Regions from separate parts of the Paenibacillus sp. FSL H8-0260 genome, predicted to be linked through region 2. Evidence: riboswitches for the same ligand, from Rfam matches in the RefSeq annotation. Region 2 holds a riboswitch; the other holds the start of a gene.
The links. A riboswitch is a leader RNA that binds a small molecule or an ion and turns the genes downstream of it on or off. The one in region 2 is predicted to bind cobalamin.
Positions count from the first base shown of each region.

Region 1: another riboswitch for cobalamin. It lies ahead of MHI51_RS07055 (Ig-like domain-containing protein); the one in region 2 lies ahead of metE (5-methyltetrahydropteroyltriglutamate--homocysteine S-methyltransferase).

Region 1 is NZ_CP150298.1:1,618,984-1,635,431, reverse strand. Features, by position in the region: gene MHI51_RS07095 (carbohydrate ABC transporter permease) at 1-770, shown strand, start outside; gene MHI51_RS07090 (family 43 glycosylhydrolase) at 800-1,789, shown strand; gene MHI51_RS07085 (histidine kinase N-terminal 7TM domain-containing protein) at 2,199-3,764, shown strand; partial or broken gene sigK (RNA polymerase sporulation sigma factor SigK) at 4,132-4,642, opposite strand; gene MHI51_RS07075 (hypothetical protein) at 5,471-5,968, opposite strand; gene MHI51_RS07070 (RHS repeat-associated core domain-containing protein) at 5,965-6,156, opposite strand; gene MHI51_RS07065 (DUF5071 domain-containing protein) at 6,582-6,968, opposite strand; gene MHI51_RS07060 (RHS repeat domain-containing protein) at 6,997-12,747, opposite strand; gene MHI51_RS07055 (Ig-like domain-containing protein) at 12,801-14,663, opposite strand; cobalamin riboswitch at 14,994-15,187, opposite strand; gene sigK (RNA polymerase sporulation sigma factor SigK) at 15,485-16,186, opposite strand; gene MHI51_RS07045 (DUF2264 domain-containing protein) at 16,394-16,448, opposite strand, start outside.
Region 2 is NZ_CP150298.1:4,987,739-5,004,186, reverse strand. Features, by position in the region: gene MHI51_RS22340 (ABC transporter ATP-binding protein) at 1-71, shown strand, start outside; gene MHI51_RS22335 (FtsX-like permease family protein) at 46-1,995, shown strand; gene MHI51_RS22330 (DedA family protein) at 2,013-2,636, shown strand; gene MHI51_RS22325 (undecaprenyl-diphosphate phosphatase) at 2,687-3,547, shown strand; cobalamin riboswitch at 3,647-3,853, shown strand; gene metE (5-methyltetrahydropteroyltriglutamate--homocysteine S-methyltransferase) at 4,008-6,311, shown strand; gene MHI51_RS22315 (DUF1540 domain-containing protein) at 6,452-6,604, opposite strand; gene MHI51_RS22310 (DUF4349 domain-containing protein) at 7,033-8,148, shown strand; gene msrA (peptide-methionine (S)-S-oxide reductase MsrA) at 8,241-9,227, opposite strand; gene MHI51_RS22300 (TVP38/TMEM64 family protein) at 9,326-9,946, opposite strand; gene MHI51_RS22295 (Gfo/Idh/MocA family protein) at 10,113-11,045, shown strand; gene MHI51_RS22290 (hypothetical protein) at 11,069-11,392, shown strand; gene MHI51_RS22285 (helix-turn-helix domain-containing protein) at 11,517-11,834, shown strand; gene MHI51_RS22280 (hypothetical protein) at 12,046-12,771, shown strand; gene MHI51_RS22275 (hypothetical protein) at 13,042-13,335, shown strand; gene MHI51_RS22270 (hypothetical protein) at 13,363-13,755, shown strand; gene ric (iron-sulfur cluster repair di-iron protein) at 14,139-14,834, shown strand; gene MHI51_RS22260 (hypothetical protein) at 14,984-15,694, shown strand; gene nirB (nitrite reductase large subunit NirB) at 15,924-16,448, shown strand, end outside.

The DNA.
Region 1 (16,448 bases), 3.4 Mb from region 2:
TTATGGTTCCATTCTATGCAGTGGCCCTCTCTTCCTTTAAACCAGGTGAAGCTTTAATAAGATATGGTCTTAACTTAAGTTTGAATTTTGAAATAATGAGTTTTGATAATTTTATCTATTTATTCACTGGACAACATGATTATTTTGTATGGTTTTGGAACAGTATGACGTTAACAATCATTCAGGTTGCTTTAACACTGTTTGTAAGCGCTTTTGTTGCATATGGTTTTGCAGCGTATGATTTCAAAGGTAAGAACTTCCTCTTTATATGTGTGTTGCTCATTATGATGGTGCCATTTGAAATATTGCTGGTTCCTTTGTACAGCTTAATAAATGATTTGCAAATGGTGAATAGCTATTCGGCAATCATTCTGCCGGGTATAGCTAATGCCGGGACGATATTCTTCTTTAGGCAATATCTCAGAAGCATACCAAAAGAAATTATTCAATCTGGGCGAGTTGATGGAGCAAACGAATATGCGATATATTTCAGAGTGATTATGCCGATTATGAAGCCTTCCTTTGCGGCAATGGCCATTCTGAATGGTATGAATAGCTGGAATAATCTATTGTGGCCATTCATGGTGTTGGGAGATCAAAATAAATATACACTGCCAATCGGTTTAAAAACATTGTTAACTCCTTATGGGAATAACTATGACCTTCTGATCGTGGGCTCCTTCTTCTCCATCATTCCAATCTTCATATTGTTTATCGCTTTCCAGAAATATTTCATTGATGGTATGACTGCGGGTGCTGTTAAAGGTTAGTATCTATTACTTATGAAATAGGTGATAAGATGGGAGTCCAACAAGAGGAGTTACGCGTCATTAAACCATTGATCGAGCAACGAGCTGATCCTTTTATATGCCGACATTCAGATGGTTATTATTATTTCGTGGCCTCGGTTCCAGAGTATAATCGGATTGAAATCCGTAGGGCACAGGACCTTGTAGGGCTTATTACATCAGCTCCTGTAGTGATCTGGAGAAAGAGAGAGACTGGCATTCTTAGTGCCAATATTTGGGCGCCAGAGCTGCATTTTATTGATGGAAAATGGTACGTATATTTCGCTGCCGCGCATACGTCGGAAACTACAGAAGGCTTGTTCGACCATCGGATGTATGTACTGGAGAATGAAAATGCAAATCCGCTCGAAGGCAGCTGGACGGAAAGAGGACAGGTTCGTACCGCTTGGGAAAGCTTCTCCCTCGATGCCACTACCTTTGAGCACAATGGTAGCCTCTATTACGTATGGGCACAAAAGGATCCGGAAATCGAAGGCAACTCTAATCTCTACATATCTAAAATGAGCAATCCGTGGACGTTGATTGGGGCGCAAACGATGATTACGATGCCCGAATATGACTGGGAGATCATCGGGTATAAAGTGAACGAAGGCGCGGCATTTGTTCGCAAAGATAATCGGGTATTCCTCACTTACTCTGCTAGCGCTACTGATTTCAATTATTGCATGGGCTTGCTTGAAGCCGATGCGGACTCGGATTTGCTCGATGCTGCCTCATGGCGCAAGTCGAAAGTACCGGTTCTCACGACTGATGAGAGCATCTCGATGTATGGTCCTGGTCATAATAGTTTCACGGTGTCAGAGACTGGCGAGAAGACGCTGTTTGTGTTCCACGCAAGAACGTATAAGCATATTGCAGGAGATCCGCTATACGATCCGAATCGCCATACATTTGTAGCGGAGCTGTTGTGGACGGATGACGGCAGACCTGATTTTCGCGGCTCTGTTGCGGCACTTGCACGTTCTGTACAATACGAATAGATCTGCAAGCGCTTCACAAAATTCTAAATGGATTTAGTTGACTTATGTCGTACATGGGGAAGCCTTTATAATTAGAAATAAAAACAAGTACCCATCCAATCGATGGGTACTTGTTTGCAATGCAATAGAAGTGATGAATTACGTAATGTTGTACTAACTATTTGGTGATCGGTATAGACGAAATAGTAATCATAGCATTACTGATTGGCTAAATGTGTTGCTACTGTCATGAGTGTCATGCTAAGTTAAAAACAATCTATTTCATGAAGCAATAATCAATACGATGTGGGTAGTACAGACATAATAGTGATGTGGACGGAATCCTGTAAATGGTTCAAGGAACAAATCAACATCTTATATTAATCGTGTTAACGTAAATATATGTATTGTATGAAAGTGGGTATACCTATTGGATTCGAAGCTAGCAGCATATATAACATTAGTTTGTACTTCGGCTGTTCTGAATTTGTCTATACTTGTCTTTACTTATTGGAGGAGACATTATTATACAAATATCGCTAATTTGTTCATGTGGAATACATTAACTTCAATGATTTATTGCTTTGGTTATGCCTTTAGCTTAACATCGACTTCGTTAGAACAGCTTAGATTTTGGAATATTGTACAGTATGCAGGGATGCCATTTTTCCCTCCGTTAGGATTAATGTTTGTCATGCAATATTTGGGTTATAAAATAACGAGAAAAAGAATAATCGCACTACTTACAATCCCTTGTATTACTTTTCTCATCAATGTAACTAATGAATCCCATCATTTTTACTATAGAATATATGATATCCATTCGGTGCTTGGGGCTCCATATAGTGAGATTGAGTATGGGGCATGGTTTGCCGTACATAATATTTACATTTTCTGTTGTATGTTAGCTGCGCTCTTATTGCTGCTTTCACGCTGGAAGGAAACCGTTAGTGTATATCGATCTCAATTATTTGCCCTCATCTGCGGTCAACTGCTTCCAATAATGACTGCATTTTTATTATTCATAGGAGTGACACCCGATGGTATCGATCCTGTACCCATGGTTATTTGGTTTTCTTCTGTTTTGTACCTTTGGTCTATTACCTCCTCTCGAATGTTATCAATAATGCCAATTGCAAAGGAAACGATCTTTAATAGTATGAACGATGGTGTCATTGTGCTTAATGATACCTATCAATTAATCGAATATAATCAAGCTTGTAAAAGTATGTTTAGTGAATTGGATCGATCAACGTTAGGGCAGCCATTTGATCAAGTTTGGTATATGCTAACGGATCAATCATTCCCTGTTCAATTAGATACGATCTCAGATAAATTGAATGTTACGATTCATCAAGGTAATTATATATATCAGCTACGTATTTCTATGCTTCAACAATCTAATAATAACTCTGGCTTACTAATTATATTTACGGATATAACAGAGCTACATACATTACAACAAAAGTTAGAGCATCAAGCCTATTATGATGATCTTACACAAATATACAATCGTCGTGCCTTTTTCCAGAAAAGTGAGCAAAGCTTAATGAAAGCAAAGGGTGAATTATCATCCTTTGTGATTATTCTATTTGATATTGATTTTTTCAAAAAAGTGAACGACACTTATGGGCATCAAACCGGAGATCAAATGCTAGTACATGTGGCTCAAATATGTAAGGCTGAGATGGGAGAACATATACTATTTGCTAGATATGGTGGTGAAGAATTTGTACTCGCTTTACCTGGTTATACACTAGCGGAAGGGGAAAACTTCGCTAATTACCTTAGATTTTGCATTGAACAGAAGCCTCTAGTTGAAAATGAAAAATTGGTAACGATTACCTCTAGTTTTGGGGTATCCGTAACGACAGGAGCTGTGGAGGAAACAATCCATCAACTTCTTCATAAAGCTGATGAAGCACTTTATGCTGCCAAAAGAGCTGGTCGAAATCAAGTGCGGGTTTTTAATGAAAAGTACGAATATGTGGAATAGTACAGCAAATTAAAATAGAGGCGTACATCGGAGCCGTGCTTAGTTTAGTAACTTGGTGGATTGAGAGCAAAATGCCTCTCAATCAAGAAGAAATATACTTATGAGTGACTGTTTCAACAGGATATAACAGTCAGTTATTCTGATATTGAAGGATCATATGCTAGTGATGCTATTAGGCAATTTACAGAAAGAGGAATTGTAAACGGTATAGGTATGAGAATTACCTGTATTTCGCTCTATAGATGTTACGGTGAACCGTATCATAAGTAGGGCGAACCCTATCTACACAAAAAACGACTCATCCTTAGACAAGTCGCTTTTCAAGTTTTATTATTAATGGATTATTACTGTGTAATTGTCATCAGTCCTACCGCTTCGCCTTATAAAACTCATGATACAACTTCATGAGCGCCCTCTTCTCTATCCGCGAAACATAACTCCGCGAGATCCCCAACTCCTTGGCAATCTCCCGCTGTCCTCTCTTCCCCGCCTGTATCCAGCCCAAACCTACCCACCACAACTTCTTTTTCCCGGTCATCCAGAATATCGAGGTTACGATAAATCTTACTCTTTTCGATCTTCAGATCTACTTCTTTAATGACATCATCAGCTTCGGAGCCAAGGATATCGATAAGTGTAATTTCATTACCTTCTTTGTCTGTCCCAATTGGATCATGCAGGGATACGTCTTTACGAGTTTTCTTCAAGGATCTTAGGTGCATCAGGATTTCGTTCTCAATACAACGGGCAGCAAAAGTGGCTAGCTTTGTCCCTTTGTTCGGACGATAACTCTCAATAGCTTTAATCAGGCCGATGGTGCCGATGGAGATCAGATCCTCCATGTCTTCTCCGGTGTTATCGAATTTCTTGAGGTTATGGACACGATGCGATGTCATTAACAGAGTACCAATATGATGATTTGATACAAACACATTTCCGCCATCCGGGGAAAAGCGGTTACGCTACCTGGGGACTGCCTAACAGTCTACTTCAACCTGGATATTGTGCACCATGGAGTGAGGAATCTCCAGATAAGGGGATTTATTCTTAGATAGGAACAAGCCTGATGCGGTTTCGCTTCAGGCTTGTTTGGTTTTTGGCGCAGTAGCGGAGGCATTTGTCCGGCTTGGATCTTCTGAAAGGTTGTAAGATTAAATCCCATGTTTCCCCAATTCCGTATTGTTCACTACATCCACAGCATATGCCGGAAGGATCTTTAGTTACTGAACTCAGGATAAACCTCTGGTAGCCCCATTTTCATTTTTAGGAATATACAGGATTAATGAATCTCCACAGGAAAGACAAAGAGACGAAATATCAATTTTACAACACGTGTAGAAGAAACAGAACAATATATTTATAAGAGGGTAATAAAGAAACAAACAAAAAAATTCTTAATATCGTATGACATAAATTAAAAAGTTTCTTACATATTGCATGCTTTTAATTTATCTGTGGACTATTAATCTTCAAATCAGATAATCAAATACTTGATTATGTGGGTGAGCAGAGGTTATGGGCAAGAAATGATCTAGAAAAAACACCCTATGATTATTAGTCACAAGGTGGCCGCAAGTATATTTCAATTTTTTCTATGACTCAACAAAAAGCGAGTTCAACTGTACCGCCTTCTCCTTTTATTATGTTTTTTAATGAATCTAAGGCTTGAACAACATAGCCATGACTTAATTCCTTACGTTCTAATATCATTTAGGTGTATCTGGTGCAAGAAACGCGGATAATCCCTTTGTATCTTGAGGTCGAGCTGTATGATTTGTATTGGTCATTGATCCACTATGATATATTGTCTGCTGTTTCTTATTTGAGGAAGTAGCTTCAGTTACAGATTCTCCCACTGACACTGCAGCCGTTATTCCTATAGTTTTCACCAATGCTTCATTTACTTTACCTGCTTGTGCACTAGGATATGGGACAACTGCCGCACCGCCCTTGACCACGTAATTATGGGGGTCAATCTTTGGAGCATTAGCAACTGCTTCTGCTAGATTTTTTTTATAGATATCAAGTAGTTGTGTTATGCTTCTTCCAGGGTTATTATTCTTAATGGTATCTGGAACAAATAAAGAGCTAGAATTGGTACACCCCCCAGTATGCGCATATCGACCATTACCCGACTTACAGTAATTTCCAGTTGGATCAATATTAATTAATGGATTATTATGAACATAAGTATATAAGTTCAAACTAAGCGGTTTTGAATCTGACCTTCATACGTATCTTCCGTTATAAATCGCCCTATTGAAGGATCATAATATCTAACCTTAAGATAGATTAGTCCCGACTCAGCATCTTGTAACTCTCCTGTATATTTGTATGGGTTGTCAAATCGCCTGAATTGACTGCTATTTTCATTAGTTTGATTTCCCCAAATATCATAGTCATAACTCTTAAGAGTCGTCTTTCTATCATATGCGTCGATAATTATGGTATGCGTGCAAACACGTGTTAACTTAGATATTTAGCATGGACATCGAATTTATTTTATTACAAACGTTTTATTTTCTTATGCAATTAGTGGATAGCATATCATCATTATTGTTACTCCAAATTTTTATTCGAAAGATAGTACCGATTGATTTCATGAATCTCCATTATTATTTTCTACACAAATTACATATCAATTGACTAATTATTATTTAATCTGCTTTAACATAGAAAAACTGCACCTCAAATTGTGAGTTTAGTCAACAATCGAGGTACAGTTCAGAGTGTTACACATGAGGTAGAATGTCTTACATTCTATAATTACTCACTCGTGTAATATTATAATTTAAACTAATATATAATGATTTAATTTCAAATTAACCTCTCCAAAATTTCCATTGTGATTTCATCTATACCTGCGTCTTTATCATCAAGAGTTGGATAAGTGGATAACCGCTGAAGATCTGGTACTAACTCCAATTTATCCCTCAAAGATAATTTATCAAACAATAGACTTAAGATAGAACACTTCCACAGACCATCTTCAGAATTTAAAATATCTCTAATAAATGGAACTAATTCTGAATTGAATTGTAATAGGATATCACTAATCTCTATTGAAATTGGCCAATTTGAATCTTGAAGCCATTCAAATAAATCAGGTAAAATCGTTCTAATAGCATCCTTATCACATTCCTGCAATATTTTCACACTATCGAAATCATGTTTATCTTTTGGTAATAATTTTCTAATGCTCATAATATTCCTCCAAATCAAAATTCACTTACTAATACTTAATACATATTTTTTGTAATAGTTTTGTTAGATAATACGGATTATCCGGTGAATTTTCTCTTGATGCCATCCATAACTTATGCTCATACGGGTCAACTGCAATAATAGCAACGTGACCAGTTGCAGGTTTATCAACAAAGGCATATAATTTCCCAGTTGCATTCACTGCTTCCATTGTAGTAAGAACTCCTTTTGGTTGCCGCGGTGCAAGAAAAAAAGACAAACCCAATGCATCTATTCCTGGTCGTGGCGTAAGGTTTTTATTACCTAAGCCATTATTTCTAAAAATAAGGCGATCATCACCAGATGGGTTCATCTCATCTACTTTAACTTGATCCATTGCTATTACTGATGTAATCCCTGCCGCTTGAATTAATCCCTTTAAAATAGAACCTCCAACTGAATTTGGATATGGTGCCGCCACTTCATTTTTTTGAACTTGAAAAACCTGAATATTCTGAGCTTTCTTTATTGCTTCCTCTTTCTCATTATTATAAATTTTCATAAGTTGAGTTATTGATTTTCCTGGATTTGAATTCTTAATATTATCAGGGATATAGATACTACTTGTACTTGTACATCCGCCACTATGAGCATATCTGCCGTTACCAGATTCACAATAGTTTCCACTAGGATCTGTATATAATAAAGGATTATTTTGGACATACGTATATAAATTTTGACTCAGTGGGTTTGTAATCTGCCCATCATAAGTATCCTCCGTTATAAACCTTCCTATTGAAGGATCATAATATCTAGCCTTAAGATAGATTAACCCCGATTCATCATCTAGTAACTCACCTGAATATTTATACGGGTTGTCAAAGAACCTTAATTGATTACTATCTTCATTAGTTAGATTTCCCCAAATATCATAGTAATAACTTTTAAGGGTTGCCTTGCTCCCATCTGCATCAATAATTTTTACAATATCACCATGAGCATTATAAAAGTAATATCCAGCTCTTGAATTAACATAATCTTTTCTAAATAACAATTTACTTCCTTGAATATTTCTCGCTTTTGATTTCCCACTAGCATCAAGCTCATCAATAACTTTCCCATTCACATAAACATATCTAGTGAAGACTCCATTAACTGTTTTAGTTGCCCTCAATCCATCTGGATAATATGTGTAAGTAGCACTATCGTTACTATCACTATAAGCCTTTAATAAATTCAGACTATTATACGTATATTGTTTTGATTCCATTAAGAGATCAATTTCTTCTGAATCCTTTGAAGTTGCCCTATCCCCATTTGCATTATATGTGTAATTTTTGTTTGCAGAAGGAACAGGATTTTCATCCATTATTCGATTAAGAGCATCGTATTTATATCCCGCAATAACACCATTTCCATCAATTTTATCAATGTTTCCAAACCCATCATATGAATAAGTTTCATTGAAATTTGTTGTTGAGCTATCGTTTATACGATTGCTGAAAACTTCACCAAAGGCGTCAGTTACAGTTAATTGCTCAAGTGATCCTGGAAATGTGGTTCTAATGGAATTAAAATCGGATGAAGTAACATTTACATTAGTTACTGTTCCCATATCAGGATATGAGACTGTATTTATTCTATTCAAATTATCAAATTCGTAAGATACTTTTTTCCCATCAGGATAAGCAATTGTATTCATCCTATCAAAGCTATCATAACCTAAAGTATAACTAACTCCCGATACAGACTGTACATCTAGTCTTTTCCACTGGTCATAATGATATGTTATTTTATTATTCTCACTATTCCATGATTTTGTAATACCTCTAGTAGTAGAATCGTATTCAAACTGTTCCCAATACACCTCAGTTCCATTTTTAGTTATTGATTCACGCTCTTTTTGATTATCATGAGTATATGAGTAATTGTGTATTTGTCCTACTCTATCAGTAGCCTTATTCAAATTCCCATTTACTCCATACTCATATGTTTCTTTTTGATTACTGTTGTTCTTTTCAGATAGTTTCCAACCTATTTCATTGTATGAATTGTATTTTTGAAGGATATTGTTTCTATAAATTTCAATGACTTGTCCTAAACTATTATGTGTATACCTCGTTTCTTCTCCTTTAGCATTCATTATATAGATTAAATTGCCTTCACCATCATATCGGTATTTGGTTATATGGGTATTTCCATCTTTATCCTCAATTTTTTCAGATGAAATTTTCCCAGTAGGTGTATAAGTATAACTTTTAATTCTTAGCTTCAATCCATTTGGTGTTTTTTCAACTAATTTTGTTAAGCGACTATTAAAATCATAATATGAGGTTTCTTTTTTTCCATCACTAAATGTCTTTTCAATTGTATCCTGAGATATAGCTACATTATCCGAGCGCTCAACAACATTTGAATATAAATAAGTTGTAGTTTCTCCAATTGCATTTGTTTCTTTAACCACACGTCCATTAGTATCATATACAAATTCTACTTTTTTATTAGAGTCTCCGTAAGGCATTGTTTTTGTAACCATTACACCATCAGGTACTTCATTTGTATTAATAGTCCGTGTTACACCATTAATAGTCCGTTGTTGTTTTGTAAGTGTCCCAAAAGGTGTATAGAATTCATCATCAATTTCTCCATCTGGCATAATGGTTGAAATCTGGCGTGTACTGTTATTATAAATGTATTTCTTTTCTGTTAAAATACCAGTTCCATTATTAACTTGTCTTAAAATCAATCTATTCAAAACATCAAATGTATCAATAAAACTACTACCATCAGGATATGTAGTTTTTTTCAATTTACCGTCAAGATAATATTCATACCCTAAAGTTAAATCTTGAGCACTTGCTCTTTCTTTCAGTTTTACCTTTGTTGTCTCATATTTCACATTTCCTTTGTCAGTATAAACAAAATTAATTTCTGTATCATTATTTCCCAAACCAAATTGTTCACCCCTCATATTGGTTTTGATTTTAGTTGGTGCTTTATGGATAGCATCATATTGAGTGTATTCAGTAGTCTTCAGATCGCTCTTCATCACATTAGAAGGATTCTTGTAACTATATGTCTCAACTGTAATCCAAAGTTGATTTCGATTGTTAATATTAAAATCTGTATCTGGATAATAACTATTTTCTTTGGTTGTCTGAATATCTCCACCTTGCTCAGTATAAACTGATTTACTGAGTTTATGATTTGGCCCATTGTATTGCATAACCGCCATGTTACCCAAGTTATCACTTTGTGTTAAAATATTCCCCCAATCGTCATAGGTATATAGAGATGGAATTTTTTCTGAAATCGAAGTTATAGAATCGGGATTCATTAAACTATTAATATCATCTATTGAATTATTCGCTACAAATGTAGACTTTTTCTTAGGTTGAATTTGACCCGTATCATATTCGTATTGAGTATAAACATTATTATAAACTTTATAATAGTTATTTGATTGATCTTTTATCTTATAACCATATTGATACAATTCATTTCCATTTGGTGCGTTGCTTATCATGCTATAATCCATCAAAAATCTTGAACTATTTAAGTAATAATGTAAAGACGATACTTCTTTTTTTCCATCTGCAGCTGTTACTTTCTTAAGTATAGTTTGTTTATCACCGAAACGTGATGAATTCCTTAAGCGAGCGATATCTTGTTTATTACTTTTCCAAAATTCATCCACTTGCCACCCATGATCATTGTGTACATTGGAATAGTAATTAGAAATAATAATCGGTTTTGAATCCTCAGTGTAAATATAATCCAATGACTGAACTGGATGATAAGATACGTATTCTAATGCATATTTATCTTGGTATAATCTTGCTACTTGACCTTGGTTCATTAATGATGTGGAATTTCTCCATGCCGAGTCATAATTCGCATATGAAAATCTAGCTGTCAGGCCATTATAATACTGAATGTCCTTTAGAAGTAAATATGGAACTTCTCCGGAAGTAAGAATATTATTTTTTTGAATACTATTTGCTTCAAAATAAGTATTATCAGACCAGCCATAGCAATTATAAAAGTTATTATAACTAATATTTAATAATTCACCTGCCGAATTCGAATAGAATCCATTTAAAGGTGTATAAACATTAAAATTAAAATCAGCCAACTTCGTGGAGTCTACCCCATAGTAAGTATATTCTTCCATTTTCACTACAGCATTAGTTGTATAGTCATATACAGAATTTAAATTCCAATAAACAACATCTTCAGTCACATTTTGATATCCACTTGTTGTCCATTTCCTAAATGTAATAGTAGCCTTCTCTTGAGTTGTACTATACATTATTTTTTTTACTCTTACAGATCCATCATCCAATAATAGGCCTGAAATTACATTATTCGAATCCCTAAGTATCGTAATAATTCTTTGATACGAATCAGTAATAACAATATTATAATTATTCGTAGTTGCATCTGTATTGAAAACGTAGGTAACCTGGTCGCCAGTTGCATTGCTTTTACTGACAATATTACCCTGATCATTAAACTTGTATTTTATTTCATTGTTTAATTTAAGAATAAAGTAGTATTTAGAAACTCCATTTTCAGTATATGGCTCCTTACTAAGAACTACATTTTTATAAGGATAATTAAAGATCGTTAAATCATGAAATTCATAGGAATCTCCGCTTTCTAATGTGAAAACAGTTTTTTCATATGGCGTGATCATTTCTTTATAGGAATACCCATCTTGATAGCAAGGTTGTGGAGTATTGATATAGCAGGATGAACTTTCATGAGTGTTTACAACTTCCGCCTTTATTTCCGATTTTTCCATAACAGGAATATTTAAATTCCATCCTGCTGCTATATATGCAACACGATCACCCTTTTCTAGAGGAACAGCCTCATTGCCGCCATTTTGCTCATAGAATTTACTTGAAGTGCTAACTCCTATTTCTAACTTAGGCTTCAATAATTTACTATTTAAAGAATTGTAAGTTCTTTTCAAAACAATATCTAGATCCGATTTCCCTTTAATTTCAAGATCCACAACACTTCTATTTGCTGTCCGATACACGGAATCAACAAGATCATCCGTATTAACTTTGTAATTATATACGTTTTTAGATTCAGTGATAGTATACTTTTGATTAGTTGGGCTGCTAGCAAAGGTATTAGTAGCAGCATTTTTCTTGCTTTTCAAGGTATTGGCTGCCTGGCTCTGTTTTGACAGTTGTTCATGAACCTCACTTTTGTATATTTTCTCATCCGCAAGTGTAAGCATCGGTTTATGTTCATTTAAATATTTGGTAGGATTCTTATAATAATCTAAAAAATCCTCAGCCATTGGTACATATTGATACAATTTTGTTCTAGAGGTTTCATTTAGAGAAAGTAGGAGATTCACAGCTTCTTTTTCATCCCAATTAGAAGCTTCAAGTTTCTCAGTGTTGGTTAGATATTGAGAGAATTCTGGATAAAAATAAGCTGTTATTTGTTTCATTTCACTTGAAAATTCATCGAGGAATGCTTTAGTCCGATCACTCGGTTGTACAGAAGGCTTTAAGAACTCTTTATTTCTCCTCAAGACTTTATCAAATATTGATTCAGAACCAAATTCATCTCCTATTAACTCTTCCTCAATTGGAGTCTCAAGATCCTCACTTTTTATATTTATGTTTTCTGAAGATGCTAAAGGCGTTTCTTCCACCGCTGGAGACCCTTCATTATAATCAGACTCAGCAAATACATTCTGAACAGTTTGTAAATTATTAAAACTAGACATTGTGATTAGCATTATTAATATTAAGGATATTATTTTTTTCACTATTATCACCTCAGTTAAATATTCAATCAAAATTTATCAACTTTTATATCAAGCTACTGTATTAACTTAGTAATCGCAGAAAGTAAATTTCCATTACCATCGTATACATAGTCGCGCCGATAATTAATATTCCCTTTATGAATAATAATTGCCGATAAACGATTATCGGAATCATAAATATATTCATTATTATGACTAGTATCAAACTTGATAACGTTTACTGGAAGACTTGAATAAGAATTCATTGATCCATTACCTAATTGACCAACCTCATTATTTCCCCATGTTATAACCGCATTTTCTGTAAGCGCTATACTATGTGATTCCCCTGCATCTATTTTCAATACATTAGACGCTTTCACTTTGGTAGGAGCAAGTTTTCTTTCAGTCGTGCCATCTCCAAGTTGGCCCTTGTTATTTCCTCCCCAACTCCAAACAGTCCCATCTGACTTTAATGCTAAAGAATAATTTCCACCACCGCTAATAGCGATTATATCTTTTAGTAGACCTACCCCATTTTCCCCTCTTACTTGGACAGGAAAACGACGTTCTATTGTAGAACCATCACCGAGTTGCCCATTATCATTCTGCCCCCAGCTCCATACGGTCCCATCATCTTTTAATACCAAGTTAAAATTATCTCCTGAACTAATTGCTTTAATATTTGTCATTGGAGGAGCATTATTCGGTCTCATTAGTATTAAACGTGGAATATTACTACCTACGAGGGTTCCATTCCCTAGTTGACCGTGATTATTGCCCCCCCAAACATATACATTTCCATTTGAAGAAAGTGCAATAGAATGTGTCTCACCAACATCTGAAGCTATGATATTCGTAAGAGGAATCCCATTTACTCCTTCGATTTGTTCAGGAATTGTAATTAACTCTGAACTATCCCCTCCTACTTGCCCATATTGATTATCTCCCCATCCCCATAATGATCCGTTCGATTTAACAGCAAGAGTATGATAGAATCTACTGCTAATATTATTTACATTTGATAATCCATAAATGGAAGTTGGAAAGACAGTAAAATCAGTCTGATCTCTAGCAGGACCCAAACCCAAAAACCCCCAATAATTGAATCCAAAAGCCGTCACTGTACCGTCAGTTTTCAAAGCATATGTGCTATAAGTACCACCAGTGATGCCTTTATTCATCGCAACCACATCGGTGCCAGCTAACTGTATTGGTTTATTACTAGATGGAGTTATAAAGTCTCCCAACTGTCCCATATCATTACTTCCCCATAACCATAAATCTCCATTTGCACCTATAAAACCACTCTTATCTATACCAGCATATATTTCCCCACCAACTTGTGCACTTTGAGTTAAAAATGGAACTAATCCATTAGTACTTTCACTTAAAAAAATAGATTTCATTAAATGCTTACCATGAGTAGAATTAATCACACTAAAATCATCATATGTGGATTCAACTACCGTTAAATTTTGATATGTAGAGTTTATTACAGAGTCTTGTTGATGACTCTCGTCACTAACAACTTTAAATTTAAGTATGTAATTGTCTTTCAATTTTTCTCCATTTATATTTGAAAGGGAGTACGGAGGTATATACAAAATATATTCTTTGGCGTTTTCCAAAGCAATTTGCGGGGTTATTATTAATTGATGACCTTCGATCGATTTCGTTATATCTATCGACTTGTTACTATTAATATCCACTAAATTAATCAAATTAAAGAATTGACCTTCGCTAATACCCTGATCAAATTCCACATTCAACGGAGAATCTTCTGATAAATCAATTGTTTGTTCTTCTGGAATCAATTTTAATCCAACAAATGACTCTTCTGATTTATTTATACTATCAGCATTCACATAAGATATAAGGCTATAAGATGCAATTAAAAGAAATAAGGCAAGCAAAAGTGCATTATATTTCTTCATATTTTTTCTCTCCTATCAAATAAATTCGCTCTCACGAAAATGTACAACTGATAAAATCAATTGTACAGTATTATTTAACAACTGATTCTATTTTGCCGCGGTATAAATATAGGAGAATTATCGATGGTGATACAACATCAGTAACCACTAATAGTACATGTCAACAGCAGCACCTCTGAAGCTAACAACGAAACATTTTCCGTATTTATGAATCTTTGAAATCCATTAAGAATGAACATAATTGATTCAATATCACTCTAATAAAATAAACAGTAAAGCACCAAAAAAAAATTTGGACATGACAAAAAACACCTCCCCCATCCTCGTGGGATCTCTGAATTTATTTATGGCAGGTATTCTGACTTCGCAGTTTATTAGGAATTACACCATCAACTGTTTTTAAAGTTAACAATGTAATTCTTAAGTGCGTTCACAGTGGCGGGACCGCGTTGGAATTTCACCAACATTCCCCTTTTAAGTCACATGGAAAGTTCTATGTGATCACCATAAATATTTATTTGAATAATATACCATGAAAAGAAAAATGTTCATATCAATATTTCTAATGACTTTTTTAACATTATTTTCACATGAGATTTTGCATAATTCATATTTTGTTACAGCGTTATGATCAGTCCGCAGCGAAATATCAGTGTTGTGTGAGCTGAGCAATAAATGGGCAGACGGGCAGTTAAATTTCTGAATATGCTTTTTTTATGTTCATTTAGCCCAACTACTTGAATTAACAAAAAAAGCAACCCCCTTGTTGGCAAGTCGCTTTTAACAAAATCTATTGTGAATCTTTAGTTATTTCTAAGACCCTACCGCTTAGCCTTATAAAACTCATGATACAGCTTCATCAGTGCCCTTTTCTCTATCCGCGATACATAGCTGCGACTGATTCCAAGCTCCTTAGCAATCTCCCGCTGTGTCCGCTCTTCTCCACCTGTATCCAATCCAAACCGCCCAACGACAACTTCTTTTTCCCGGTCATCCAGAATATCAAGGTTACGATAAATCTTACTCTTTTCGATCTTCAGATCTACTTCTTTAATGACATCATCCGCTTCCGAACCGAGGATATCAATGAGTGTAATTTCATTACCTTCCTTGTCTGTCCCAATTGGGTCGTGCAGAGATACATCTTTACGAGTTTTCTTCAAGGATCTTAGGTGCATCAGGATTTCGTTCTCAATACAACGGGCAGCAAAAGTGGCTAGCTTTGTCCCTTTGTTCGGACGATAACTCTCAATAGCTTTAATCAGGCCGATGGTGCCGATGGAGATCAGATCCTCCATGTCTTCTCCGGTGTTATCGAATTTTTTCACTATATGGGCAACGAGCCGCAAATTATGCTCAATCAACAAATTGCGGGCTTTGGCATCTCCCTCAGCCATCATCCCTAAGTATCGGCTTTCCTCCTGCTCCGAGAGCGGTTGTGGAAATGCATTATTCCTTACGTATGATACCAGCAGCGTCAGTTCTTTGATCAGCAACGCAATCGTGCTTAAGAATCCAGGCAACTTGGCGACACCTCCCGCACTTGTACAATGAAACCGATCTGTTTGCCTTACGGGTTCATGGTCATCCTTATTGTATGTGGGCGTGCGCCTAGAAGTGCCTGTACGGGGGAAATTGTACAACCACAGAAATTTATTTTTCATACGAGAAATCAGTCATACTCTACTCAATTACTTGTCTTTTTAACACAATGTTGTTAGCGGTAATTCTCACTCTCTTTTGATAATAAATTCCGCTTCACTAGACGTAAGAACCTTTATGATG
Region 2 (16,448 bases):
TCCAAAGTATTATTGATATGCTGTCTCTGCTTGGGGGAACCAGCCATGACCTTTCGGCAATTCGCTTATAGGAATGTAACACGTAATAAACGCAAATATGCCGCTTATTTTGTCGTCAGTGCTTTTTCGGTGATGATCTTTTTCGTGTGCGCTTTGTTTATTTACCATCCGGATATTTCAAAGAGCTTAATTTATAGTACGGCGGCTCATACGATGATGGTGGCAGAGGCAATTATTTATGTCTTTTGTTCTTTGTTCGTACTCGTATCCGTTGGATCCTTCCTGCAGTCGCGCAAGATGGAGTTCGGAATTTTATTGATGCATGGAATGACGAAGAGACAGCTGAACACCATGGTTTTCCTGGAAAATATGATGATCGGCACCTCTGCCATCCTGACAGGTACCCTTCTCGGGTTACTTCTGGGCAAATTATTTTTGATGATCGGATCTACTTTTTTGGGAATTCCCCTGTTAACCTTTCATCTCCCATGGCAGGCACTTGTGCTTACGATTTGCAGCTTCGTGTTATTGTTTTTTCTGATATCGCTTTGCACCTTTGTTTTTATCGGCAATGAGTCACTGATGCGTCTGTTTCAGGGAGAGCGTAAGGCAGAAGAAGAACCCAAAGTATCCTTTGTATTATCTATTATTTCTGCTGTACTGCTGATCAGTGGTTATTATATGGCGGCTACTGCAAAAGCTGCTTCCGTAGAGAAAGTCATGTTTCCGGTCGTTGCGATTACGGTTATCGGGACGTATCTCTTTTATACCCAGCTAAGTATTTGTTTGGTTAAGCTGCTTAAGGACATTCGGCGCTTGTATTGGCATCGTACGAATATCATCACTTTATCCGGTTTGTCCTACCGCTGGAAAGAGAATGGCCGAATGTTTTTTATGGTGACGATTGTATCCGCAGTCTCCTTCACTTCCGTAGGGGTATTTGCATCGATACATACACTTTCCAGAGAGCTGAAATTGGATTATCCCGCAGCAGTGGGTTATGTAGCCAAAGGAAATCAGACGGGTGTACCCTTTGATCAGCATCTGAACGAAATTAAGGAAGAGCTCAAGACGCACGGACTCCCTTATGAAGCGCTTAGTATCCCGATTAAATATGCCGAGGTTGAGGCTCAGACTGGACCCGATCGCACTTTACGCCTTCCCTTGATTGCTTTCAGTGATTATAATCTCGCCCTGCAACGTGCAGGTTTCCCAACAGATGAGCATGCTCTGGTGGGCAACGAAGGTCTGGTGATGATTGGTTCACAGCGGGATCGCAGTTTAACAGAAGGCAGAGTAAAAGCGGTCTATTCCTTGCAGCACGGACTTGCCATTAAAGAAATAGGTTATACCGAGCAAGTTCCCATCGCCGAATATTTATTGCCGGAGCTGGATGGTAGAGATGGCGGGGATTTTAGTGGTGTCGTGATCAGTGATGAGCTCTACAGCGCTATTGATCCCGTGCAGACGGATCTTTATACAGGTTTTTATGTAGAGGATTTTCCACAGACGGTAGGTATTGCTGCTGATCTTGCCCATAAAGGCAAACAGTCCTATGAAAGTGATTCTCCGTATGCGATTGTGATCAGCGGCACGCTGTTTGAGCTTCAGAAAACATTGTATAACACAATGCTTTTTGCTTCCTTGCTGGTGGGTACTGTCTTTTTTATCGCGGCAGGCAGCTTTCTTTACTTCCGGTTATATACCGATCTTGATCATGATCGCAATCAATATTCCACTTTGTCCAAGATGGGGCTTACGGATAAAGAACTCAATCGAATAGTTACGATTCAGCTGTCTTTGTTGTTTTTTGTGCCGGTCGGAATAGCTATTTTACACAGTGTGTTTGCCTTTATTGCGCTTCAACGGTTGTTCTACTTATCTATCGCAACGGAGACAGGCGCGGTGTTACTCGGATATTTGGCTGCTCAAGGACTATACTTCTTTTTTATTCGCAGCCGCTATTTACGCAACCTGAAGAAGAACTTGATATGAGAAATGGGGGTAACAAGATGCAAGCATGGATTACAGATTTTATGGAGCAGTTTGGTTACTTCGGTATTTTTCTGATGCTGGCCTTTGAAAATATATTTCCACCAATTCCTTCAGAAGTGATCCTGCCCTTTGGAGGATTTATGACCACTACGACGAGCTTAACGATTCCTGGTGTAATCATTGCTGCCACGGCTGGATCACTACTGGGTGCAGTAATTCTCTATTATATTGGCCGATTATTGGATGTGAGCCGGTTAGAGAAACTGGTTGAACGCTGGGGTAGCCTAATTAGGGTCAGTAAAAAAGATATCCACAAGGCTGACGCCTGGTTTGATAAATATGGCTATTGGACTGTATTGTTTTGTCGGATGGTTCCGCTGGTCCGCAGTCTGATTTCGATTCCGGCGGGAATGTCGGGCATGAAATTTGGAGTATTTATGATCTTCACAACGATTGGCACATTGGGATGGAATTTGCTGCTTGTGCTTATTGGCGCGGCATTGGGCGAATCCTGGGAAGACATTGCCATGTACATGGATGTGTACTCCAATGTAGTCTATGTACTAATTGCTGGCGGATTAGTTATTCTTGGGTTTCTGTACTTCCGCAAACGCAGCCGGAGAATGAACACTGAGGGCTAAGCGGGTAGTGGACTGATAATAGAAATGACTATTAAAAAGGAGGGAAACACATGGAGCTATTAACGATTATTAAAGCCATTATTTTGGGGCTTGTTGAAGGTTTAACCGAATTTGCTCCAGTATCCTCCACGGGTCATATGATTATTGTTGATGATATGTGGCTGAAATCTCAGGAGTTATTTGGACAATATACGGCAAATACCTTCAAAGTAGTTATTCAACTGGGTTCAATATTAGCGGTTGTTGTGATTTTTAGAAATCGGTTCATTGATTTGTTAGGCTTAAAGCGTTTCAGCCGTAAGCAGTTGGATCCTGTAACAGAGGAGCTACCGCAGTTGGAGCAGGGCGGGCACCTCAAGCTGACTCAGGTTCTGGTAGGGTTAGTGCCTGCAGGTGTGTTAGGTGTTCTGTTTAATGATTATATTGATGAGCATTTATTCTCTACCTCAACAGTGTTAATTGGTCTAGTGATTGGGGCTGTATTAATGATTATTGCCGATCTGTTTGGGCCGAAGAAGATCAGAACTGAGAGTGTAGATCAGATTACATACAAACAGGCACTTGGTGTAGGTCTTGTACAGTGTTTTTCGTTATGGCCTGGATTTTCACGCTCGGGCTCGACGATTTCTGGTGGAGTACTCCTCGGGATGAGCCATCGTGCCGCTGCTGATTTTACTTTTATTATGGCAGTACCCATCATGGCAGGTGCCAGTCTGTTGTCACTGATGAAAAACTGGCAATATTTCACCATGGACGCGTTGCCGTTTTTTATTGCAGGCTTTATTAGTGCCTTCCTATTTGCGCTGTTATCGATGCGTTTCTTCTTAAAACTGATCAATCGTATCAAGCTCTTACCGTTTGCTATATACCGTATAATTCTTGCTGCTGTAGTATATTTCGTATTTTTCTAAGTCCGTTATAAGGAATCGATATAACAGAAGCCCCAGTAATCTATTGCAGATTGCTGGGGCTTTCACGTATGATGACATCAGATTAAGACACTCAAATGATGAATGATATCGGAGACAGGTGCTGACCGGAAAATAGTAATTCGGTAGGCTTAATAGGGAAATTCGGTTCGAAGCCGATGCGGTCCCGCCACTGTAACGGAAGAATCTCGAGCAACAGAGGTCACTGGCAATTTACTACTGCTGGGAAGACTGCTCAAGATGTTGACGCCGCTAGCCAGGAGACCTGCCTGTTTCAACAGCACTGCTTCACCTACGGAAGATAGGGAGGTGTTAGACGTTAACCATGGGTATATCATGGGCGTCTTTCCCTTTGACTTTTTTAGGGAAGGGCGCTCTTTTTTATAGGAAAGCAAGTAGCTTTGGAGTTTGAAATAAGAGATGGAAGAGGGAGTGTATCGAGATGACGAATAAAGTAAAAGTAAGTAATCTTGGATATCCGAGAATCGGAAAGAACCGCGAGTGGAAAAAGACACTGGAAGCCTACTGGCAGGGGAAAATAAATGAAGAGCAATTCCGCTCCGAAATGGCAGCAATTCAGCTGCAGCATTTGAAGACCCAGCAAGAGGCAGGAATTGAGCTTATTCCGGTGAATGATTTTACTTTTTATGACCATGTGTTGGATACGGCTGTTATGTTTGGAATTGTACCTCCACGGTACACGTATGATGGCGGCGACATCGGGATTGATCTTTATTTTGCAATGGCCCGTGGTAATGCTGAAGCTACTGCCTGTGAGATGACCAAATGGTTCAATACGAACTATCACTATATCGTTCCAGAGATCGGCACACAAACACCACGCCTGACTGAAAATAAACCTCTAGCGGCTTATCGTTTTGCTAAATCGCAGGCAGGGATTGAAGGTAAACCGGTACTTTTAGGTCTGTATACCTTCCTTAAGCTGTCCAAAGGTTACGCAGCGGCAGATATCGCCAAGATTGCTGCACGTTTTGTTCCAGTCTATGTTCAACTGCTACAGGAACTGAAGCAAGAAGGGGTAAGCTGGGTACAAATCGATGAGCCAGCGATTGTTACAGGCATAAGTAAAGAAGAATTAACACTGCTTAACTCGATATACACAGAAATTGCCGGCTCCGTGCCGGGCTTGAATATTATTTTACAGACGTATTTCGAAGCTGCTGAACCGTTGGAGGCACTTCTAGAGTTGCCTGTTCAAGGCTTGGGTCTTGACTTTGTGCACGATGGTGGAGCGAATCTGGCTTCTATCGAACGTCTTGGTTGGCCGAAGGACAAATGGCTGGGTGCCGGAATTATTGATGGACGGAACATCTGGCGTTCCGATTTAGACGCTAAGCTGCAACTGGTAGAAAAGCTCAGCGTTCATGTGCCGCTTGATCGTCTTATTCTTCAGCCTTCTTGCAGTCTGCTGCATGTCCCAGTCACCGTTCAAGGTGAGGTGAAGCTGAAGGCGACTGTTAAGAATGCGTTAGCGTTTGCCGATGAGAAGCTTGCAGAGCTTAGTCTGCTCGGAGCAGCCCTCGCAGATAAAGGAGAAGCTTCTAAAGCAGCGCTGGCCGCTAGTCGTGAAGCTATTGCAGCATTCCGTGCACTACCTGAGCGTGGCCGTAAGGATGTGGCGGAGCAAGTGCTTGCACTTGCAGCTTTGCCTGACCAACGCAGTTTGCCTTTTGCTGAACGCTTAAAGGTGCAGCAAGAGAAATGGCAGCTTCCACTTCTGCCAACCACTACAATTGGTAGCTTCCCGCAGACAGTAGAAGTGCGTCAGGCGAGATTGAAATGGCGTAAAGGGGTCTGGAATCAGGAGCGTTATGATGGATTTGTTCGTGAGCAGATCGCGGATGCAATTACCTTCCAAGAAAAGCTAGGTTTGGATGTTCTGGTCCACGGTGAGTTCGAGCGTACAGATATGGTGGAGTTTTTCGGAGAAAAGCTGGACGGATACTTGTTTACTAGTAATGGCTGGGTTCAATCCTACGGTTCCCGTTGCGTTAAGCCACCGGTGATCTACGCGGATGTTGCATTTATACAGCCTATGACTGTTAAAGAAAGTGTCTATGCACAATCGTTGACGAAGCTTCCGGTTAAAGGAATGTTGACGGGTCCTGTAACTATCCTCAATTGGTCATTTGTACGTGATGATCTCAGCCGGGAAGAGGTAGCCAATCAAATTGCTCTTGCCCTTCGCCATGAAGTAAAAGCGTTGGAAGATGCAGGCATCGAAATGATTCAAGTGGATGAGCCGGCTATACGTGAAGGACTTCCGCTTAAGGCAGAAGACCGTGAGCATTACCTGAACTGGGCAGTGAAGTCGTTCCGCGTTGCTACGAACCATGTGAAGGCTACGACACAAATTCATACGCATATGTGCTATAGCGAATTCAATGACATGATCGATTCCATATCGGCTATGGATGCTGATGTAATCTCCATTGAGACTTCACGTAGCCATGGGGAGCTGATTATCAGCTTTGAGGAGCAGGCCTATGATAAAGGAATCGGTCTTGGAGTGTATGACATCCATAGTCCGCGGGTTCCGGCTGTAGAAGAAATGACGGCGAATATCGATCGTGCGCTGCGGGTGCTGGACCCTGAACAATTCTGGATTAATCCGGATTGCGGTCTGAAAACACGTGGCTGGCAGGAGACAGAGGATGCACTACGTAACATGGTAAGAGCTGCTGCTATTGCGAGGGAAAAGTCAGGGGTTATTGCATCAAAATAGACATAAATAAATTAGAGCCAGGGTAATTTACCCTGGCTTTTTAGTTCACTTATTTTTTTATAATCAGCTACTTGATAATAATTCTCAATCTTGTTAGAATGAAAAAGAAGGAACCGTGGAGGGTCCCTTCAGGCATTTACTTATTTACTTTCGAAAGTTTTGCAATCTGTTTCTTCTGCGCGTTTTGGTTCTTGGGAGCTGTGGAAAGCTACGAAGATCGATTCAGCGCTGCATTTGTTCTCTTCTGCCCAGTGGGTGCAGGAGTTAACTTCACAAACTACGTCTTTTGCCATGAGGGTTCACCTCCCCTTTTAGTAATTGATAGTATCATTCAATGAACGGCTCTGTTCAGCAAGGTGGAGCTTGTCTCAACAAAGCCGTGTCACGCCCTCATTCATTATGAATAGAGGGTATTTGGCTTTTTTTACTAGGTTAGACGTGGTAATTGTACCAAATAATGAGTTTGTAAGCAAATGAGTTCTTTAACTTTCGGGTCACCCTCCCACATCAAAAATATGTCCAATAAGAGCCGCAGAAATGCGGCTTTTTGTGTATTCAACAAGAAAAACCAAAAGAAATTTACCGAAATTCCATATTCCAGTGCAACCTTCCAAGTTTTGGGGCGTTATAGAAATGAGAGACGGAAGAGATCTGTACAGAACATGACATTCCGTAACGTTACAATGCTAGGGATAACCACTACACTTTTGGAGGAATGAGAATGCGCAAATGGGGTCTGCATTACTTATGTTTATTAATTCTTGCGGTGGTATTGGCAGGTTGTGGCTCGGGTGATAACAATTCGGCGGCAGACAAATTAGCTGGTGACGGCGGAAATACGAGTAATTCTGCTGCAGCAACCACTGAGCAATCTTCGAAAGCTGCATTAGCGGATAAGAGCACCTCAGCAGAAGCTGAGACAGCAGCGGGAGGCAACGAAGCCCCAGTTGAAAAAGGTTTGACATCAGAGAACACGGATCAAGGGAACGCGGGATTCACGGGCAGTGATGTCGTGGAAGGATTGAACAAGAAGCTAATCTATCATGCCAATCTGACTATGGAAGTAGAAGATTACGGTAAAGCTCAGACTGAAATCCGCAACATGGTAACGATGGCTAAAGGATATATTATAGAGTTTAACGAAAACATGTCGCAATATGAGCAAGGAGGGACGTTTATCCTTAAGGTGCCTGCCTCCGGGTTCTCTCCTTTTCTGAATAATTTGGAAAAAGTAAAACACGAATCGCTACAGCGCAGTATTCAAGGTCAGGATGTCTCGGAGGAGTATGTTGATCTGGAGTCGCGTCTAAAGGCAAAGCAGTTAATGGAAGCTCAATACACAGAGTTTATGAAAAAAGCAACGAAATCAAGTGATCTGGTCGCCTTTGCAAACGAGCTTGGTTCGATTCAAGAAACGATTGAGCAGATCAAAGGCAGAATGCGATATATAGATCAGAACGTATCTTTTTCAACGGTAGAGCTTAGAGTGTACCAGACGGATGAGAGCTTAGCCGTGAAGGAAAAGGCAGAGCAAGGTCCATTGCTAGAACGGGCATCGGATGCTTTAAAAGGAAGCCTGAACGCACTATCTGTTATGTTTCAGTGGATTTTTGTAATTCTTGCAGGTGCATTGCCGATTCTAATCGGTGCGGGCATTATTTTAGTCATCGTTTGGTTTGCCCGCAAAAATATCCGTGCACGACGGGAGCAGCAGACCCAGCGGATACGGCAGGAAAATCGGGAACTGAACAAGGCGGTACTCCCTGGACCAGCAGAGCCAAAGGTGACAACCTCAATAAAGGATAAGAAAGCTAACGGGGACGAGAATAAAGAATAAGCTCCTATGAATTAAAAAGCCTCCAATTCATGGTATACCGTGAATTGGAGGCTTTTCTATAAGACAGTACAGTATTTCGCTTTTATCGAAGATTAGGCAGGCTGGAAGAGTACACGATACTCGCCATAGCCCTCTTTCTCCAGATCCTCTTTTGGTATAAAGCGCAGTGCCGCTGAATTAATGCAGTAGCGCAGGCCGTTTTCCCCTGGACCATCGTCGAAGACATGACCTAGATGGGAATCTGCTACTTTGCTGCGCACTTCTGTGCGAACCATCAAATGGCTGAGGTCCGTCTTTTCCTTCACGGCGTAATCGCGAATCGGACGTGTAAAGCTGGGCCAGCCACAACCGGAATCGTATTTATCCTGCGAACTGAATAATGCTTCACCAGATACGATATCTACATAAATGCCTTCTCCGTGGTGATCCCAAAAATCATTTCGGAAAGGTGACTCTGTAGCGCTATTCTGAGTGACTTCATATTGAAGTGGCGTCAGACGTTCTTTTAAGCTTAGTTTGTCTTCTTTATGTGTCCAGTGGGTTTCGATAAAATCCTCTCGGCCGGAACCCTTACGGTAACGTTTGTAGTGACCCGGGTTCTTACGATGGTAGCCCTGATGATATTCTTCGGCAGGATAGAAGGTTGCTGCCGGGAGGATCGGGGTAACAATCGGGCTAGCGAATCGGCCGCTTTCTTGCAAAGCTGCCTTGGAAGCCTCTGCTTGTTGCTTCTGTTCTTCAGAATGGGTGAAGATAGCCGTTCCGTAAGAGGTGCCGCGATCATGGAATTGTCCACCCGCATCGGTTGGGTCAATTTGCTGCCAGAATAACTCAAGCAGCTTGCTATAAGGGAAAATTTCTGGATTGAACGTAATTTGTACGGCTTCAACATGTCCTGTAGTTTCGGAGCATACCTCTTCATAGGTAGGATTCACTGTATGCCCGCCAGTATAGCCGGAGACGACACTAATAATGCCTGGCAATTCCTCGAACGGCGAGACCATGCACCAGAAGCATCCACCTGCAAAGGTTGCTTTTTCCGCCTTGGAATTTATATGGTTAGTCTGATGTTCACTCATTAATATCCCTCCATTCATGTAATGCAATTAAATAGATCACAATCTAATTATAAAGCAAATAACCACAGCCTGCCAGCTTCCGCCAAATAAGCTCTCTGTTACCTAGTGTTTTTTACTTCCTGTGAACTGTAACGAAAGCTTAGTCCGGCTATAATAAGCACAATGGCATAAACAATAATGGCTATAATCGCATTACCTGGGTTCTGGAACAGTTGATCCCCAAGGAAGGCATACAAGGCGATGCCTGGGATTTTTCCAATAGCTGAGGCAGCAAGATAACCCCAGAAGGGCAGTCCGGCTGCTCCGGCATAGATGTTAACTGCTGTCTGCGGGATAATCGGCAAGAGACGTGCTAAGACAATAGAAGCAAAGGGCCGCCGTTCTATGCCTTTTGTGAATTTTTCGAGTAGGGGAATAGAAGTCAGATAAGCTCTCGCTTGATCTTGAAATAAGAATTTCACTACGCCAAAAAGGAATGCGGCAGCAAGGGTTGTAGCTACCCAGCAAATTAAAGCACCTGCCAAACTTCCGTATGCATAACCAAAAAATCCGATGACCGCTTTGTACGGTACAACTGGAAAGAGAGCCAGTAAAGTTGCGATCCCTATAGAGCTGAAAAGATTATGATCCTCTTTCATCCAGCTAAGGATGTCATATCTGTAGATAAACGCAAGGATTGTGCCCGAAACATAAAGAATAATCGAGAACCATTTTCTCATAGCTAATATACCCTTTCTTCCACTCATTCATCTCATCATACGGGATAAAAAGTAAATATTGAAGTGTAGATCATTGTCGGCGGACGCCAAGCAGGTATAATAGCATTTATAGAGAACAAAGAGAGAGATAAATTCTTGAATTATAAAGAGGGGAGTTAGATCATTGATTGTTTCTGCACGCAAAAGAGTCGCCATCATCGGGATTGGAAATATCGCCCGCAAAGTATATTTGCCACTGCTCTCTCAGCATGGACAAGTTGAGGTAGTGGGGGTTCTCAGTCACTCATCCACAACAGTAGAGCAAGCTGTTAAAGCCTACCGTTTTCCTAAAGGTACGACAAATTTGGACGAGCTGTTGTCTTGGGATCTGGATGCAGTATTTGTGCATAGCCCAACGACGACCCATTATGATATAGTAACAAAATGTCTCGAACATGGGATTTCGGTGTATGTAGATAAGCCGCTGTCCTATGATCTGGAAGAATCCAGAAGGATGGCAGAACTGGCAGAAAATAAAGGGCTGCTGCTAGGCGTGGGCTTTAATCGGCGTTTTGCCCCAATGTATGTCACTGCCAAGAGTTGGCTCGAGGAAGCCGGAGGCATTAGCCATTGCCACGCGATTAAACATCGCACGAAGCTGCAGTTAGGCAGCAGCCGTGAGACTGTGCATGACGACTTGATTCATATGCTTGATCTGCTGTTATGGTTATGTGGAGATCAGTATGAGCTGCTTCGCAGTAATCTTCAATCCAATGGAGAGGGGCGACTTGTGCAGGCATCTGGAATGCTGGGTTGGGAGCAAGGCTCAGTGGGGATGTATAGCATGCTTCGTGAGGCGGGTGTTGATTTGGAGAAGCTGGAGCTGCACGGTAATGGACGTTCGGTGGAAGTGGCAGATCTGGACCAAGCCATCCTATATGAAAAAAATGCTTTGCCACGGACCCAGAGCTTTGGAAGCTGGGATACGGTGCTGGATAGAAGAGGTTTTGGTGGAGTGGTAGATCATTTCCTGAACAATATAAATACACCAGAGTTATGCAGTATTGCTGCTTCAGCAGTTCTGCCTAGTCATAGATTGGCAGCTCAGCTTGCTGAATGATGTCTCTAAGAAAGGAGTAAATTATGGAAGACAACCGTAAATTAGTGGAGGAACAAATCATCGAAAGCTATAAGCGTGAGGAAGAGATGATGATCCTTGTATTCGCCCAGTGGTGCGTGAATCAAGGACTCGACCCGCACAGTTTGTATTTGCAGGCTTATCCACAGCAAGAAGGGAATGAAGCCTTGCGAAAAGCGCTTGCCCTAACGGTTTCAGCGGAGGAAGCAGGGGATATTTCTGATGACACAGTTCTGGGCGTACTCTCCTTATTCGGAAATGATGACTTGGCGCAAATCGTGACAGAAGCGATCTCTAAAAGGGAATCTAAAGCACATACAGGGGATTGACAACGAGGATATAATGATAATGTCAGATGAACTTTTTTTAGTAAACGATGTTCATCAGGGATGAAATGTGTTAATATTATATATACTAACTAATAGTAAGTTTCGCTAGTGAGAGGTGAGAACAATGGAAGAACATCAAATTTCGATGTGTCCCAGATTTGAGACAGCCTTCTCTTTCTTAGGCAAACGTTGGAATGGACTTATTATTCAGACATTGATGAGTGGACCGAAGCGGTTTAAAGATATTTCCGGCCTCATTCCTTCAATGAGCGATAAGATGCTGTCCGAGCGGATGAAGGATTTGGAAGGTGAGGGTATTCTGGTTAGACATGTATACCCGGAAACACCTGTGCGTATTGAATATGAACTAACAGACAAAGGCCGTGCGCTGGAGCCTGTTATGCAGCAGATTCAGTCTTGGGCTGAGAGCTGGGTAGAGTAGAAATCAAAGTCGTGTTGTGGCCCTTTTTCCTGAAGAACGGAGGAGGGCTTTTCAATTTTCAAATAAAAACCTTGCACAGATCGAAAAAATCTGTAATATAATAGAAAAAACGTTGTATGTTCCTTGCATGGAAACGCTTGCAATATTGGTTTTTGCTCAAATCTACTCAGCTGGAGTACAGGCATAGCAAAACTATTAGGAGGCGAGGGAGATGAAGACCACCCTGTTTTCCCGGGAAATAACGTATGGAAAAAAGGATGTTGCTGAGCTGGAGAACGCTTCGATCAAAGTACAGCTCATCTATGACAAGACGTTGTTCATGCTGCATAGCCATCTTCCAGATTCCTTATGGGATGCGTGGATTGGCGTGCCTTACAGCATTATCTCTTCACTCTACAAAGGCAACAATGATAGCGGGACTATTTTTCAAAAATGGATTCAAAGTCCTTCTGGCTGGAAATGTATCGGCTGTGAACGGCATTGCCTGGAGTCGACGGAACCTCTTCAAGAAGTGAATGTGGCGAGTAATCAACGACAATATAAGTTCCATAATGGCATTCGCCAAAGCATGGTGCTACAAGCCCTAATTTGGTCCATGTACGAGAATACCGTATTATTCAAACCCTTTTTAGGGGATGAGCCCTTTTTTGATGAAGATGATTTGCATACGATATCCTCTTATTTCGTGCCAACTTACCTTAATGATCTACGTCTTCTGGAGCAGTCTAAGCCTTGTAAAGAGTACAAAGATCAGAATATACAGATTTATCAGGAATGGATAGCCGCCCCTGACCTTGTCCTCAAATGGAACGGAGGCCTAACAGAAGGCAGATGGATGACTGGTGTTTATATGGATCACTCCCGCTTTGCTGGTTTAGGACCTTATTTGAAGGACGCAAAGGGTAAGCGAACGTATATGCAGGCTTATGTTCAATAGAAGATACAGATTTTAGTGTCAGGTCGATTGTGGAGATTTATCTCCATGATTGACCTGTTTTTGTTATCTGCTATTTTCAGGGCAGTAATTAGAATTAAAAAATTAATAGAAAGGATTTAAAGTAAAATAATGGGAAGTTAAGCCGATATATAGGTTAGATACGCGCTCCTTTTACTTAAGTATTTAAAGATAAAATAGTACATAAAGATCTGGAATGATGAGTCGAAGAGTGTAGCACATTGGATGGTCTAAGTGTAAGAACTGGAGGTCATGAATGGCAAGCTTCATATTGGGAGAGGGCATTCCTTTTTGGCAAATGGGGAGTCTGTTCAAGCGGCAGGAAAGCTAAAACTTAATAATCAGGGACAGGTCCGAAGCATATCTAACTTATCCGGTCACTATACTCCTTCAATTGAGCAAGCAAAATTATTCTCACAAGTTCTTGAGCAAATAGGGGTGAAAACTAAAAATGCATGGCTTGAAATATACACCATAGAAACAACTCCTTCAGGTTACGTTAATACAAATGAACTTGTTAAGATTTCTAGTATTCAGATAAAGTAGGTGATGAACGTGGAAGAGATAAAACAGATGAATAAAGATATTTTTAAAGGGAATTTATTAAAAACTATTGAGGAAATATCAAGAAAGAAAGGATTGATTTTTACCGATTGTAAATTTGTTATAGAGCCTGTGAAAGAAAAAGACAAGCCGCTAAACGGTGCAGATGATATGATGAGGCTAAACATTTTAAGTGAAGAAAACATTGGGAATAAGCAATTAACGCTGGATAAAACTATAAATATACTTTGTGGACTAGAACCATTAGTACCAATATGGATAGATGTAATCTTCATTGAAATGAATGAAGACACGGCTATTTATAAGTTGCGGTGCAGTTTAAGGTTTAGAAAGCCGACTTTATTAAGAAATGCAGAAACTGGACACGCTCCTTTTAAGGCTGTAACAGAAGAAACTTTTTAAGTATTGCTCAAGTTTCTTCTTTTGGTGGGGCTACCGAGTGCCTAAGTAATCTATTATTCAGCCAATAACACATATAATACCTGTATAAAATTTCGTCATTTCGTTTGTACATACAATAATGCTTGGTAATTTTAACCTAAAGTACGCTAAAGCGTTATGTAAACAGGTTGATTGTGGTCAGAGATCACCATAATTGACCTTTTTCGTTCAACAAAGAGATACAATTTTCGTGAGTACAATCACAAGTCAAAAGTCCTTTCAGGGTTAAGGTGAACAGGTAGAAAAGATTTTTTTCAGAACCTGATCACATATCCCGAGGAGGAACTATTATGGAAACTAAACTACCTAATGATAGAATTTCGGATTTACAGCATACGCAATCGGTGCAACCTGGATTTACTCCAGATGCCCTGGTAAAAGATATTGTGCTGCAATTCCCAAAAGCTGCGGATTATTTCAAGTCCAAACGGATTGATTTCTGCTGTGGAGGCGCCAAACCTCTTGCTGAAGCAGCTGTAGAGCGTGGACTAGATCAAGAGATGATCATTAGTGATCTCAACAAGCTGTTCGAGGAATATCCGGTACCTCAAGAAGAACTCGCATGGAACACAGCACCTTCTGCAGAGTTAATCGAGCATATCGTGAGTAAACATCACCATTACCTGCGGGAAGAGCTGCCCCTGATTAGCCAAAATGTAAGCAAGGTATACCGGGTTCATGGCGGAGATTCCCCCCATTTAGAAGAGTTATATAGTTTGTTTAATGCACTTAAGGAAGATCTGCTTCAGCATACAGCTAAAGAAGAGGAAGATGAGTTTCCAAAATTATTAGCGTATGATGCCAATCCAAGTGAAGAAGGGCTGACCATACTTCGCGAGGCATTAATTGAACTCGAGAGTGAACATGACACAGCAGGCGATATATTGAGACAAATACGCAAAATAACAGCTGATTTCACCCCACCGGCTCATGCTTGTACAACCTATCGTTTGACTTATGCCCGGCTAGAGGAGCTGGAGAGCATGACTTTTGAACATGTTCATCTGGAGAATAATATATTGTTCCCTAGATTCCAGTAGAAAAAATGAGTTTCATAGAGTCCCTTAGGGGACTTTTTTTATATTTGAGAACAAAGCTTATTTACGTTATTCTTAAATAGACAGTATGCATAACTTACTACAAGCCTGAGACGCTGTGTGGTCATTAGGCGGGACAAGGCGGTGTCACTATGCCCACGAAATATATGTGGAGGTTGTTACTAGGATTAGTCATCGTATTCATAATAGGTGGGTGTTCCACTCTTGCTGACATTAATAATGAAGGGAATAATGGCTTAGCAGGATCAGACGGGCCTACGCTTTCGCTTATCGTTGCGGGAAATGACTTGCTTACCAACCCTTTGGACAAGCAGCTTAGCGAGAGCTACAGAAAAGGGATAACGATCTTTGACCTACTGAAAGGTAGTGGGAAGGCCACCTTTTCTGAGGATAACACAAGCATTCTAACGGTAAATAATATTTCACTCGGTCCAGGAATGAATTGGGAGCTGCAAATGGATGGGGGGACCATTGGACCTGAGGATTGGGGTCGAACAGTCGGGCATGAATCAAAATTAGTAATTACGGCGATGTCTAAGGAACAAGAAGAACCCCTTCAAATTGTGTTGTTGACCGTGAATGGTGGAAGTGAGCAAGTGAATTTGAATCATTCATATGTTATGGGATTTACTGAAGATTTAACAGTGAGAGGTTTGTTGAAGAACAGCAGTGTGGTGCAGTTAACCGAAGACAACAAAAAGGTGTTATCCATTGGTGATTATACTCCTCTTAGCAATGAAGTTTGGAAGATGAAGGTGAATGGGAAGCAGCTGCTTGAGAATGGAATGGACATGAAGCTTAGAGTGCAGGATGAATTGGAGATTTTATTGGCTATACGTTAAAAAAAAGTACATAAATGCCAGATCTACGGTTGCTCAGAACCCGTGATCTGGCTTTTTTTATTGGAAGTTATAACCTAATAAAGTTGCCTTACTTTTATGTGAAAACATTCACATTTAATGTGACTGTAATCACAATCTCTCTTAAATTTTGAAATGTATAATTCCATTATGTAGAAGAGAAGTTGAAGCAAAGTTCAACAAACGGATAAGAATGAGGAGGCACCTAACCATGGCAGCGAAGAGAGAAAAATTAGTATTAGTCGGCAACGGTATGGCAGGCATAGGTACGCTAGAGCAAATATTGAAGCTAGGTGGAGCTTATGACATTACGGTCTTTGGAAGCGAACCTCATCCCAATTATAATCGGATCATGTTGTCCTATGTTCTCGAAGGGAGCAAAACCATCAACGATATCATCCTAAACGACTGGAATTGGTATGAAGATAACAACATTACCTTGCATACAGCAACAACAGTTACACGAATTGACGAGCATTCTAAGCAAGTAATTGCGGATAACGGTATGGCTGTTTCTTACGATAAAGTGATTATTGCAACGGGTTCGAATTCATTTATTTTACCTGTACCTGGTTGTGATAAGGAAGGCGTTGTGGGTTTCCGGGATATTGCAGATTGTGATGCAATGCTGGCTGCGGCTAAACAATACAACAAAGCGGCGGTAATCGGCGGGGGTTTACTTGGCTTGGAAGCGGCAAAGGGTCTTGTGAACCTTGGCATGGACGTTACTGTAGTG